DNA from 2 places in the Acidovorax sp. DMC1 genome. Region 1 is predicted to be linked to the other one. Evidence: riboswitches for the same ligand, from Rfam matches in the RefSeq annotation. Region 1 holds a riboswitch; the other holds the start of a gene.
What was found. A riboswitch is a leader RNA that binds a small molecule or an ion and turns the genes downstream of it on or off. The one in region 1 is predicted to bind thiamine pyrophosphate.
Positions count from the first base shown of each region.

Region 2: linked by a shared signal. The riboswitch ahead of thiC (phosphomethylpyrimidine synthase ThiC) and the one ahead of ACT531_RS13790 (purine-cytosine permease family protein) in region 1 are both predicted to bind thiamine pyrophosphate.

Region 1 covers NZ_JBQUYO010000006.1:42,788-49,330, forward strand. The annotation lists gene ACT531_RS13765 (phosphoadenosine phosphosulfate reductase domain-containing protein) at 1-172, shown strand, start outside; gene cysD (sulfate adenylyltransferase subunit CysD) at 187-1,140, shown strand; gene ACT531_RS13775 (sulfate adenylyltransferase subunit 1) at 1,140-2,513, shown strand; gene fdxA (ferredoxin FdxA) at 2,640-2,969, shown strand; gene ACT531_RS13785 (NAD(P)/FAD-dependent oxidoreductase) at 3,016-4,056, shown strand; TPP riboswitch at 4,112-4,216, shown strand; gene ACT531_RS13790 (purine-cytosine permease family protein) at 4,286-5,566, shown strand; gene thiD (bifunctional hydroxymethylpyrimidine kinase/phosphomethylpyrimidine kinase) at 5,651-6,514, opposite strand.
Region 2 covers NZ_JBQUYO010000001.1:39,585-46,127, reverse strand. The annotation lists gene ftsZ (cell division protein FtsZ) at 1-402, shown strand, start outside; gene ACT531_RS00200 (methyl-accepting chemotaxis protein) at 546-2,327, opposite strand; gene lpxC (UDP-3-O-acyl-N-acetylglucosamine deacetylase) at 2,522-3,445, shown strand; gene ACT531_RS00190 (hypothetical protein) at 3,458-3,634, shown strand; TPP riboswitch at 3,690-3,813, shown strand; gene thiC (phosphomethylpyrimidine synthase ThiC) at 3,936-5,840, shown strand; gene ACT531_RS00180 (methyl-accepting chemotaxis protein) at 6,037-6,543, shown strand, end outside.

The DNA.
Region 1 (6,543 bases):
CCCGGTGAGCATCAACCCCGATGGCCTCATCAAGGTGGCGCCGCTGCTGCACTGGTCGTCCAAAGACCTGCACGAATACTGCGTGAAGCACGGCCTGCCCAACAACTTCGACTACGTGGACCCGACCAAGGGCGAAGACAACCGCGAGTGCGGTCTGCATCTGGCCCACTGAAACCGAACACATCCATGAACGCCCGCACCGACTCAGCGCTGCTTGAGAAAACCAACAACATGAGCTACCACCTCAACAACTCGCACCTCGACGCCCTGGAAGAAGAAACCATCTTCATCCTGCGCGAAGTCGCCGCCGCTTTCGAGCGCCCCGCCCTGCTGTTTTCGGGCGGCAAGGATTCGCTGGTCATGCTCAAGTGCGCTGAAAAAGCCTTTGGCGCGGGCCGCATTCCCTACCCGCTCTTGATGATCGACACGGGACACAACTTCCCTGAAGTGACCGACTTCCGCGACTTCCGTGCCAAGGAACTGGGCGCCGAGCTGATCGTGCGCAGCGTAGAGGATTCGATGGCGCGCGGCACCGTGCGCCTGGCCCACCCGGGCGAGTCGCGCAACGTGCACCAGTCCGTCACGCTGCTCGAAGCGATTGAGGAATTCCGCTTTGATGCCCTCATCGGCGGCGCCCGCCGCGACGAGGAAAAGGCCCGCGCCAAGGAGCGCATCTTCAGCCACCGCGACAGCTTCGGCCAATGGCAGCCCAAGGCCCAGCGCCCCGAGCTGTGGACGCTGTTCAACACCCGCCTGCAGCCCGGCGAGCACTTCCGCGTGTTCCCTATCAGCAACTGGACCGAGCTCGATGTGTGGCAGTACATCGACCGCGAGCAGATCGGCCTGCCCAGCATCTACTACACGCACAAGCGCCAGGTGGTGGACAAGAAGGGCCTGCTGATGCCCGTGACCGAACTCACCCCGCCGCGTGAAGGCGATGTGGTGGAAACGCGCGACGTGCGCTTTCGCACCGTGGGCGACATCACCTGCACCGCACCGGTGGAGAGCACCGCCGCCACCCCGGCCGAGATCGTCATCGAGACCCTGGCTGCCGACGTGAGCGAGCGCGGCGCCACGCGCATGGACGACAAGACATCGGATGCTTCGATGGAGAAGCGCAAGAAGGACGGGTATTTCTGATGAACGCTATCAATTCAATAGCTGCCAGCGCAAATAACACTAGCGCTACCAGCCAAAACGACCATATCTCCGCCCTCAAGTTCATCACTTGTGGTTCCGTCGATGACGGCAAGAGCACGCTGATCGGCCGCCTGTTGGTGGACAGCAAGGCCGTGCTGCAAGACCACCTGGCCGGCGTTCAGCGCCAGGGTGAGACCGACCTGGCCCTGCTGACCGACGGCCTCAGCGCCGAGCGCGAGCAAGGCATCACCATCGACGTGGCCTACCGCTACTTCGCCACCGAAGAGCGCAAGTTCATCATCGGCGACGCGCCCGGCCACGAGCAGTACACCCGCAACATGGTCACGGCCGCCAGCAGCGCCGACGCCGCCGTGGTGCTGGTCGATGCCACCAAGCTCGACTGGAAGAACCCCAGCCTGGCCCTGCTGCCGCAGACCCGCCGCCACAGCCTGCTGGTGCACCTGCTGCGCGTTCACTCGCTGGTGTTTGCCGTGAACAAGCTGGACGCGGTGGAAGACCCCGCACTGGCCTGGAAGCATATTCAAGGCGCACTGCAGGCCTTTGCCCAGGCGGCAGGCATCACCGTGCGAGCCATGGTGCCGGTCTCCGCCCTCAAGGGCTGGAACGTGGTGGACGCCCACGCAGGCTGGTGCGGCTATGACGGTCCTACCCTCTTGCAAGTCTTGGAAGAACTGCCCAACACCCCGGCAGACACAGCACTGGCACCGGCCTTCCCGGTGCAGTGGGTCGAGAAGTTCTCGTCCTCGTCCGACACGAGCCAGGGCCGCCGCGTGTTCTGGGGCCGTGTGGCTGCAGGCACCTTCGCGCCCGGCACGGCCGTGCAGATCTTCCCCAGCGGCCAGCTGGCCACCGTGGCCCAGGTGCTGGACCACGCCCGCCGCCCCAAGGACGTGCCCGCAGGCACCAGCGCCGGCATCATCCTGGACCGCGAGGTGGACGTATCGCGCGGCGACTGGATTCTGGCCGCGCCCACGGCTGCTGCAACGCCGGTTGCCGACGATGACTTTGGCGACACACCCGCTGCCACCCCCGCTTGGCCCGCCAGCCGCGAGCTGCGCACCACCATCGCCTGGATGGACGACGAGCCCCTGGTCGCGGGCCGCGTGTACTGGGCGCTGCACGGCCACCACTGGGTCAAGGCCAAGGTCAAGGCCGTGGTGCACAAGCTCAACATCAACACGCTGGTCGAAGAAGCCGCCACGCAGCTCGACCCCAACGCCATCGGCCATGTGGAACTGCTGCTGCAAGAGGCGATTCCCGCTGCGCCGTTCACCCAGGCCCGCGTGCTCGGATCGCTGATCCTGGTGGACACCGCCAGCCACAAAACTGCGGGCGCCGTGCTGGTCAACTGATGGGCCACTGACCCAGATCAGACTCCGCACGCCCGAGACACCCCTTCGCAGCAAGGGGCCCTGTAACCAAAGGTCGGTGAAAGCTTCTAAAATCGAGGGTTTTCACCGACCCACACAACTCCTGTCATGACCCACGTCGTTTCCGAAAACTGCATCAAGTGCAAGTACACCGATTGTGTGGACGTGTGCCCCGTGGACTGCTTCCGCGAAGGCCCGAACATGCTCGTCATCGACCCTGACGAATGCATCGACTGCGCCGTCTGCATCCCCGAGTGCCCGGCCAACGCCATCTTTGCCGAAGAAGACCTGCCGGCCGACCAGATCGCCTTCATCAAGCTCAACGCCGACCTGGCCTTTGCCGACGGCTGGAAGAGCATCACCAAGCGCAAGCCTGCACTGCCCGACGCTGACGAGTGGAACGGCAAGCCGGGCAAGGTCAACGAACTGATCAAGTAACCCGCCGCGCGCGCCACTGGTGACCGAGACTTTGCAAGCGCCCACCGTGGTCGAGACCGACGCCGTTGTCATCGGCGCAGGTCCTGTGGGCCTGTTCCAGGTCTTCCAGCTGGGCCTGCAAGGCATCACCGCCCACTTGATCGACGCCCTGCCCCATGCAGGGGGCCAGTGCGTCGAGCTGTACGGCGACAAACCCATCTACGACATCCCGGGCATCCCGGTGTGCACCGGGCGCGAGCTGGCTGGTCTGCTGCTTCAGCAGACCGCGCCGTTCAAGACCCAGTGGCACCTGAACACGCTGGTGTCCGCCCTCACCGTACAAGCGGACGGGCGCCTGCTGGTCGAAACCTCGCAAGGCGCACAACTGCTGGCCCGCAGCGTGTTCATTGCCGCCGGCGTGGGCGCTTTTGTGCCGCGCACCCTCAAAGTGGACGGCATCGAGCGGTTCGTCGGCACCCAGGTCCACTACCAGAGCCTGCCCGCGACAGTGGATGTGACCGGTCGCCACGTGGTCGTGCACGGCGGCGACGAGCCCGCGGTGGCACGCGCCGTGGAACTGGCCGAACAAGGCCAGACCGCCCGCGTGAGCCTGCTGCATCGCCGTGACGTTTTCCAGGCGCCTGACGCCTTGCTGCAACGCCTGCAGCAATTGCGCGACGCAGGTCGCATCCATGTCGAGGCCGTGCAGATCACCGGCATCGACACTGTGGGCGACCGCCTCACCGCACTGCAGGTGGTGGACGCAGATGGCAGCACCCGCGCCCTGGCGCTGGACCTGCTGGTGGCGGTACTGGGCATTTCGCCCCGCCTCGGCCCCATCGCCGACTGGGGCATCGCCATGGACCGTAAACAATTGGTGGTTGACACCGAAGCCTTCCGCACCAGCGTGCCCGGCATCTACGCCGTGGGCGACATCAACACCTACCCCGGCAAGCGCAAGCTCATCCTGTGTGGCTTCCACGAGGCCACGCTGGCCGCCTTTAGCGCGGCCGAAGCGCTCAAGGGCGACAAGGTGGCCCTGCAATACACCACCACCAGCCCGCGCCTGCACCAGTTGCTGGGTGTGGCCCCGGCCACCGCTGCCTGACTGGGCGCGCGACGGCCGCACACCACTACAATCCGCAGCGCGCTGCTTTAGCAAGCGCTACCGCTAGGGGTGTCGATGTGGGCCCGCCCGCTTCGACTGAGAGAGTCCCTTTGAACCTGATTGAGATCATCCTCGCGCAGGGAAGCAAGTCCGCCAAAGCACGGCCCTGAACACATCCGGGCGCACCGGCGGGCCGCCCCTGCTCTGTATCTGCTTACGGAGCCATTCCATGTCCTCATCGCCTGCCACGCACGCCACCAACGAAGCGCTGGCCCCCGTCTCCCCCGACCGCCGCGTCTTCCAGTGGCATGACCATGCCTCGCTCTGGTTCAGCCTGGGCGTGGGACTGCTGGTCATGCAAGTGGGGGCGTACCTGATGCCCGCGCTGGGTACCAAAGAGGCCCTGATCGCCATCGTGGCCGGTTCCATCGTGGGTGCGGGCCTGCTGGGCTGGGTGGCCAAGCTGGGCTGCGACAGCGGCCTGGCCAGTGCGGGGCTGATGCACGCGGTGTATGGCCGCACGTTTGCCAGCCTGCCCATTATCCTGAACATCGTGCAGCTGGTGGGCTGGGGCACGTTCGAGCTGGTGGTGATGCGTGACGCCACCGTGGCGATTGGCCAGCAGTCGGGCGCCATGGCGGGAGCCCACTGGCCCGTACTGGCCACGCTGCTGTGGGGCGGCGTGGTGATGCTGCTGATCAGCGGATCGATGGTGCAGCTGGTGCGCAAGCTGATTGCGCGCATCGCGCTGCCGCTGGTGGTGTTGTCGCTGCTGTGGCTGTCGTGGCAGTTCCTGTCGCTGGCGCAAACGCAAGGCTTTGAGGCGCTGTGGACGCGCAAGGGCGACGGCGGCATGGGCGTGCTGCCCGCGCTGGACCTGGTGATTGCGATGCCCATCTCGTGGCTGCCACTGGTGGCCGACTACGCCCGCCATGGCAAGAACGGTGGCTCAGCGCTGCGCGGCACGTGGCTGGGCTATGCGCTGGCCAACATCTGGTGCTACAGCCTGGGTGTGCTGGTGGCATTGACCTTGCCCAGCCAAGACCTGGTGCAGGCGCTGCTGCTGGCCCAGGGCGGGCTGATTGCGCTGTCGCTGATCCTGATCGACGAGGTGGACAACGCCTATGGCGACGCGTATTCAGGCGCCGTGTCGGCCCATAGCCTGCTGCCGCGCTGGGGTGTGCGCGCCTGGGGCCTGCTGGTGGCCGCGCTGTGCACCGGGCTGGCGCTGGTGCTGCCCATGCACAGCCTGGAACCGTTTCTGCTGCTGCTCAGCTCGGTGTTCGTGCCGCTGTTTGGCGTGATCCTCGGGCGTCTGGCCTTTGGCACCGATGCGCCCGCCCTGCTGGCGGCGGCGCGCAAGGTGAATGCAGCGCCCGTAGCCATTTGGCTGGCCGGCATCGCAGTGTACCACCTGGCGCCCAAGGTGCTGCCTGATGCGGGCTCTGCCCTGCCCACGCTGGCGTTCAGCTTCGTGCTGGCCTGGGCGACAAGGCCCAAGGCACGCTGAGTCGCCGCCAAAACACTATCAAAAAAGGAGCACCCAGCGCATGTTTGACTAGCGCTTGCGCCTCAAAACACCTAAAAAGACGCTCTATGGTGCCTGAAACACCCGCTGCGCCACCGGCGCGTAGCCGTGGTTGAGGGGGCCGTGGCCCCGGCCGGTGGTGACATTCGCTCCGGCAGCAATGGCCCCCAAGATGTAGGCCCGTGCCTGCTCCACGGCCTGCTCCAGCGGTAGGCCCAGCGCCAAGTGGGCTGCAATCGCAGACGACAGGGTACATCCCGTGCCATGCCCGTTGTGGGTGGCAATGCGCTGCGACTGCAACCGGTGACCCTGAGCACCACCCTGCACGGCCAGCACATCCACCACCCAGTCGCCCGGCAAGTGCCCGCCTTTGAGCAATGCCGCGCGGGCGCCCAGCCGCAGCAGGTCTTGCGCGGCCAGCTCCAGCGCCTCCACGCCTTCGATGCGACGCCCCAGCAACCATCCGGCCTCGTCCAGGTTGGGCGTGACCACCTCGGCCAGCGGAAACAGCTCTTGGACCAGCACCGCCACCGTCTCTTGGGCGATCAGCCGGTCGCCACTGGTGGCCACCATCACCGGGTCCAGCACCACGTGCGGCAGCTGGTAGGTCCGAATGGCTTCTGCCACCACATGCACCACGTCGGGCGAGTGCAGCATGCCGATCTTGACGGCGTCCACGCCAATGTCCTGCACCACCGCATCGATCTGGGCCTTGAGCATCTCGGGCGGAATGCCGTGGATGCCCGTCACCCCGCAGGTGTTCTGGGCCGTGATGGCGGTGATGGCCGTCATGCCATAACAGCCCAGCGCACTGAAGGTCTTGAGGTCGGCCTGGATGCCCGCGCCGCCGCCGCTGTCAGACCCTGCGATGGAGAGCACGCGTGCGTAGCGGTGGCCCGTGGAGGGCAAGGAGGTCGTCGGTGAAATCATGGCAAAAATTATGGCCTATGCGCCACGTC
Region 2 (6,543 bases), on a different contig from region 1:
ATGAACACCATCAACGCCTACGCATCCACCGATGCGCATGTGATCTTCGGCGCCGCCTACGACGAAAGCCTGGGCGATGAGATCCGCGTGACGGTGGTGGCCACGGGCCTGTCGCGTGCCAATGCACGCCGCCAGCCCATCTCGGTGGTGCAAGGTGGTCTGCGCACGGGCACGGACAACATGGCCTACCAGATGCCCGTCGCCGGTGTGGGCACGCTGGGTACCGCTGTGGGCGTGCCTGGCGGCCATGCGGGCAGTGCCCAGGCCGACTACGGCAGCATGTCGGTGCCCAGCGTGTGGCGCACCAACCGCACGCAGGCGGCAGCCCGCGTGGATGCCCTGTCGTCCGGCGGCATGGATGACCTGGAGATCCCCGCCTTCCTGCGCAAGCAGGCGGACTGACAGCCCCGCTGATCGCACTCCGCCGCCCCTTGATGGGGGTGTAAAACAAAAAGCCCTGCCAGCGCAAGCTGGCAGGGCTTTTTTACTGATGTAGCGTGCTTCAGCGCGCGTTCAAGCCTGGGTGGCCCCAGGCCTCTCAGCGATCAGAAAGACTCCCAGTCATCGTTGTTGTCTGCCGCAGTCTTGGGGCTGCTGGCCTTGGGGGGCAATGCCGCCGCTGGGGCGGGTGAAGGCGCCGCAGGGCGAGGGGCTGCCGGCGCCTTGGCCAGGGCTGGGCGGGGTGTTGCGGCGCGCACTGCAGGAGCCACGGCGGGGCGTGGCGCGGCTGCGGGCCGGCTGGTCGGGGCGGGCGCGGAGGTGCTGCCGTTCACACGGAAGAGCGCCACCACCTGGGTGAGCTTCATGGCTTGCTCGCGCAGACTGTCGGCGGCGGCGGTGGATTCTTCCACCAGCGCAGAGTTTTGCTGGGTCATCTGGTCCAGCTGGTTCATGGCGGTGTTGACCTGCGCAATGCCCTGGCTCTGCTCCGACGTGGCGGCACGGATCTCGCCAATGATGTCGGTCACGCGCTGCACGCTGGCCACGATCTCCGTCATGGTGGCACCCGCATTGCCCACCAGGGCCGTGCCGGACTCCACCTTCTCGACCGACGCGCCGATCAGCGACTTGATCTCCTTGGCGGCTTCGGCGCTGCGCTGCGCCAGGCTGCGCACCTCGCCGGCCACCACGGCAAAGCCCCGGCCCTGCTCGCCGGCACGGGCGGCCTCCACGGCGGCATTGAGCGCCAGGATATTGGTCTGGAACGCGATGCCGTCGATGACACCGATGATGTCGCTGATCTTCTTGCTGCTGGCATTGATGTCCTGCATGGTGGAAACCACCTGCGACACCACCTCGCCCCCGCGTGCCGCCACTTCGGCGGCGGACGTGGCCATCTGGTTGGCGGTCTGGGCGGAGTCGGAGGTCTGCTTCACCGTGCTGGTCAGCTCCTCCATGCTGCTGGCCGTGGTCTGCAGGTTGCTGGCCGTGTCTTCGGTGCGGTGGGCCAGGTCATTGTTGCCTTGCGCAATTTCGCTGGACGCGGTGGCAATGCTGTCGGTGGCCGAGCGCACTTCGGTCACCAGCTTGCGCAGCGAGGTCACCATGTGGGCGAGGCCGTCCAGCATGGAGCCCGGAGGGGCGGCCGGAATCTGCGCGTCCAGGTTGCCTTCGGCCACCTCGGACATGATGGCAATGGCATGGGTGGGCTCGCCGCCAATCTGGCGCAACACCGAGCGCGAAACCAGCAGGCCGATCACCCCCACCGCCACAAACACCGCCAGCACCAGCGCCAGGCTCGACCACAGGGCCTGGCGCAGCATCACATCTACGTCGTCTGTGTACAGCCCGGAGCCGACCATCCAGTTCCAGCCATCCACCTTGACGATGTACTGCAGCTTGGGCACGGGAGTCTGCTGGCCGGGACGCGCAAACATGGTGGGCACAAAGGCCTTGCCATCCTTGCTGTTGCGCATGCCGTTGACCAGCAGGCCAATGATGTCCACGCCCGAACCGTCCTTGACCTTGCCGAGCATGTCCTGCCCGTCCCATTCGGTCTTGAAGGGGTGCATCACGCCCACGCCCTCCGTGGTCCAGATGTAGAAATATTCGGTCTTGCCTTCGGGGCCGCCGTAACGGGCAATGCGCAGGGCGTCCTTGGCGGCTTTCTGCGCATCTTCTACCGACATGGCGCCGCTGGCGGCCTTGGCCTGGTAGCCGACCACGATGCTGTGGGCGGACTGTACGGCGGTGGTCAGCATGTCCTTGCGGGACTCGGTGATCAGCCGCCGCTCCTGGAGGAGGGACAGGATGGCCATGATCAGCAGCGCCGTGAGCGCGGTGCCGATCATGAGCATGACCTTCATCTTGAAACCGAGTTTGCTCATGGGAGTCTCCTGCGGGGCGGGTGTAGTGAGTTCATGTCGTGTATTTTCAAGGCCCTTAGAGCGCAAATTGTGCGACCAAGCATGGGGCCTGCACAGTAGGTGAAAACGCGGCGGTAGCTCTACGTACGCGTCTCTGAAGGGCTGACAAGACCTCGGCGCATGCGGGGCGGCGGCGCAGAAACTAAAATGCGCGGATGCTCCAGCAACGCACCCTCAAGACCCTGACCCGCGCCGTAGGCGTGGGTCTGCACAGCGGCCAGCGGGTCGAGTTGACCCTGCGGCCCGCGCAGCCGGACACGGGCATCGTGTTCCGGCGGGTGGACCTGCCGCAGCCGGTAGACATTCCCATCCGTGCCGAGGCGGTGACGGACACGCGGCTGGCGTCCACCATCGCGGTGGGCAATGCCAAGGTGCACACCGTGGAGCATCTGATGTCGGCCTGTGCGGGGCTGGGCATTGACAACCTCTACGTGGACATTACGGCTGAAGAGGTCCCCATCCTCGACGGGTCTTCGGCCTCGTTCGTGTTCTTGCTTCAAAGCGCCGGGGTGGAGCTGCAAAACGCGCCCAAGCGCTTCATCCGCGTCACCCGCCCCGTGGAGGTGCGCGAGGGTGAAGGCGCCAACGCCAAGTGGGCGCGCCTCACGCCGTACCACGGCTACAAGCTCAGTTTTGAAATCGACTTTGACCATCCCGCCGTAGACTCCACCGGCCAGCGTGTGGAGTTTGACCTGGGGCAAGGCAACTACAGCCGCGACATCGCTCGCGCGCGCACCTTTGGCTTCACCCGCGATGTGGAGATGATGCGCTCCAACGGCCTGGCGCTGGGAGGCGGGCTGGACAACGCCATCGTCATGGACGACTACAAGGTGCTCAACAGCGACGGCCTGCGCTACGACGACGAGTTCGTGAAGCACAAGATCCTGGATGCCATGGGCGACCTGTACCTCATTGGCAAGCCGCTGCTGGCCGCCTACAGCGCCTTCCGCTCGGGCCATGCCATGAACAATTTGCTGCTGCGCGAGCTGCTGGCCCAGCGCGATGCCTGGGAAGTGGTCACCTTCGAGGATGAGCGCCAGGCACCCACCGGCTTTGCGCAGCCTGCGCGTGCCTGGTAGGGCCCGTTGGCCATGTTGATCTTTCGCTGGCTGGCCATGCTGCTGCTTTTGGCGGCCGCCGTGTCATTTGCGTTTTATGCCGGCACCGGGCAGCCGCGCTACAAGCGCCTGGGGCTCGTCATTCTCAAGTGGACGGTGATTGCCGCGGTGTTCTTTTTTGCAGTGATCCTCATCGGCCGCCTGGCCTGATGTATCGGCTGATGCGCGGGCTCTGCGGGCCCGTTTTTTCCTCTGCCCTATACTCGCGCCTGCTCCGGGGTGTGCTGATGCGCTGAGATGCAAGGGTCCTGAAGGAATTCAGGCGAGCTTGCGAACCCGACGAACTTGATCCGGTTCATACCGGCGGAAGAAGAGCCGACCTCCTTGTCCCCGTGCCCGCAGTCCCTGTGGGCACGCCATGCCTCAGGTGCTGCCATGCGCAGCCACCCGAGGGGCGCACAGGTCCATTCCGGAGCAGACCCCACCGCCACCGGAACCAGGAGACCTGCCCATGAACGCCCCCGACCCTCACACCCCACTGGCCAGCGCTGAAAAGTTTGCCGAGCTGCTCGCCCGCACCCGCGAGCCCTTCCCCGCATCGCGCAAGGCCTATATCCCCGGCCAGTTGCACACTGACCTGCGCGTGCCCGTGCGTGACATTGCGCTCACCAATGGCGAACTGGTCAGCGTGTACGACACCTCCGGCCCCTACACCGACCCGAACGCCATGATCGACGTACGCCAAGGCCTGGCCAGCGTGCGCGGTGGCTGGATCACCGGCCGTGGCGATGTGGAGCACTACGAAGGCCGCGCGCCCGTGGCGCTGGACGACGGACAAAAGAGCGAAGACGCCACCCGCCTGGCCCAGTTGCGCGCCGAAGCCGCCGCCCTGCAGCGCAAGCCCCTGCGCGCCAAGGCGGGCGCTAACGTCACGCAGATGCACTACGCCAAGAAGGGCATCATCACGCCCGAGATGGAATACGTGGCCATCCGCGAAAACGGCAAGCGCGAGTGGATGGAGCAGTACATGGCCGACGCAGGCCGTGAGAAGCGCCTGATGGGCAACCCCCTGGGCGCCAGCATCCCGCGCATCATCACGCCCGAATTCGTGCGCGACGAAGTGGCCCGGGGCCGCGCCATCATCCCCGCCAACATCAACCACCCCGAGGTGGAGCCGATGGCGATTGGCCGCAATTTCCTGGTCAAGATCAACGCCAACATCGGCAACTCGGCCGTCACCTCGAGCATTGAGGAAGAAGTCGAAAAACTCGTCTGGGCGATCCGCTGGGGTGCCGACAACGTGATGGACCTGTCCACCGGCAAGAACATCCACACCACGCGCGACTGGATCGTGCGCAATTCGCCCGTGCCGATTGGCACGGTGCCCATCTACCAGGCGCTGGAAAAGGTGGGCGGCGTGGCCGAAGACCTGACCTGGGAAATCTTCCGCGACACGCTGATCGAGCAGGCTGAGCAGGGCGTGGACTACTTCACCATCCACGCGGGCGTGCGTCTGGCCTACATCCACCTCACGGCGCAGCGCCGCACGGGCATCGTCTCGCGCGGCGGCTCCATCATGGCCAAGTGGTGCATGGCGCACCACCGCGAGAGCTTCCTGTACGAGCACTTCGAGGACATTTGCGACATCATGAAGGCGTACGACGTGTCGTTCAGCCTGGGCGACGGCCTGCGCCCCGGCTGCGCCTCTGATGCCAATGACGAAGCGCAGTTTGCCGAGCTGCACACGCTGGGCGAGCTGACCCAGGTGGCCTGGAAGCACGACGTGCAGACCATGATCGAAGGCCCCGGCCACGTGCCCATGCACATGATCCAGGCCAACATGACCGAGCAGCTCAAGACCTGCCACGAAGCGCCGTTCTACACCCTGGGCCCGCTGACCATCGACATCGCGCCGGGCTATGACCACATCGCCAGCGCGATTGGCGCGGCCATGATCGGCTGGATGGGCACGGCCATGCTGTGCTACGTGACGCCCAAGGAGCACCTGGGCTTGCCCGACCGTGACGACGTGAAGCAAGGGATCATTGCCTACAAGATTGCCGCCCACGCGGCCGACGTGGCCAAGGGCCACCCCGGCGCCCGCTCGCGCGACGATGCGCTCAGCCAGGCGCGCTTCGACTTCCGTTGGCAGGACCAGTTCAACCTGGGCCTGGACCCGGAGACGGCCAAGGAATACCACGACGAGACCCTGCCCAAGGACTCGGCCAAGGTGGCGCATTTCTGCTCGATGTGTGGGCCCAAGTTCTGCTCGATGAAGATCACCCAGGAAGTGCGCGACTTTGCCGCGCAAAAGGGCGTGGCCGAGGCCGAAGCCCTGGCCCAGGGCATGCAGGCCAAGGCGGCCGAGTTCCAGCAGGGCGGCGGCGAGCTGTACATCCCCCTCAAGCCCGTGTGATGGCAGCGGCGCAATAAGCGCAGCTACTGGCCCCGAGGATTCCCTGAAACAGGGCCCCGGGGCCGTGCTTACCCTGTGCGGCGGACGGCCTGGCCCGGCATATAGTCCCGCCCACCCCCGGCCCAGAAGGTGGGGGGTGTGTGTGGCACCAAATTTGCTATGCTGGACTATCTGTTAAAAAATGTAAGGAAGAGCCATGAACGCTCTCGGCCGCTTCTCCATCCGCACGCGTCTCTACTTCGGAACCGTCTTCTCCCTGATCCTTCTGGTCGTCATCGGTGCCATGGGCTACGTAGCCCTGGACCGCACGCGCGGCACCCTGCAAGTGCTGTTTTCAGAGCGCGTGCAGACGCTGACCGACATGTCCGAGCTGCGCACCACCCTGGGTGACCTGCGCCGGACCGAAAAAGACATCATCATCAACTTCAACAACTCGGTCGAGGTCTCTGCCCTGCGCGAGTCCTGGGCCAAGACCCTGACCTCCCTGCGCAAACGCTTGGCCGATGTGCGCCAGGTGCAGTCGGGCGATGCGGATTTTGTGGCCTCCATCGACAAATCGCTGGACGAGATCAAGCAGTACGAAACCGGCATTTCGCCCATCTTCGAGAAGATCGAAGGCGCGCAGCTCGACGGCGCCGGTGGCGGCGCCTACGCCGATCGCCTGAAGGTCCACATGGAGGCCACCGACAAGCTGTTCTCCAGC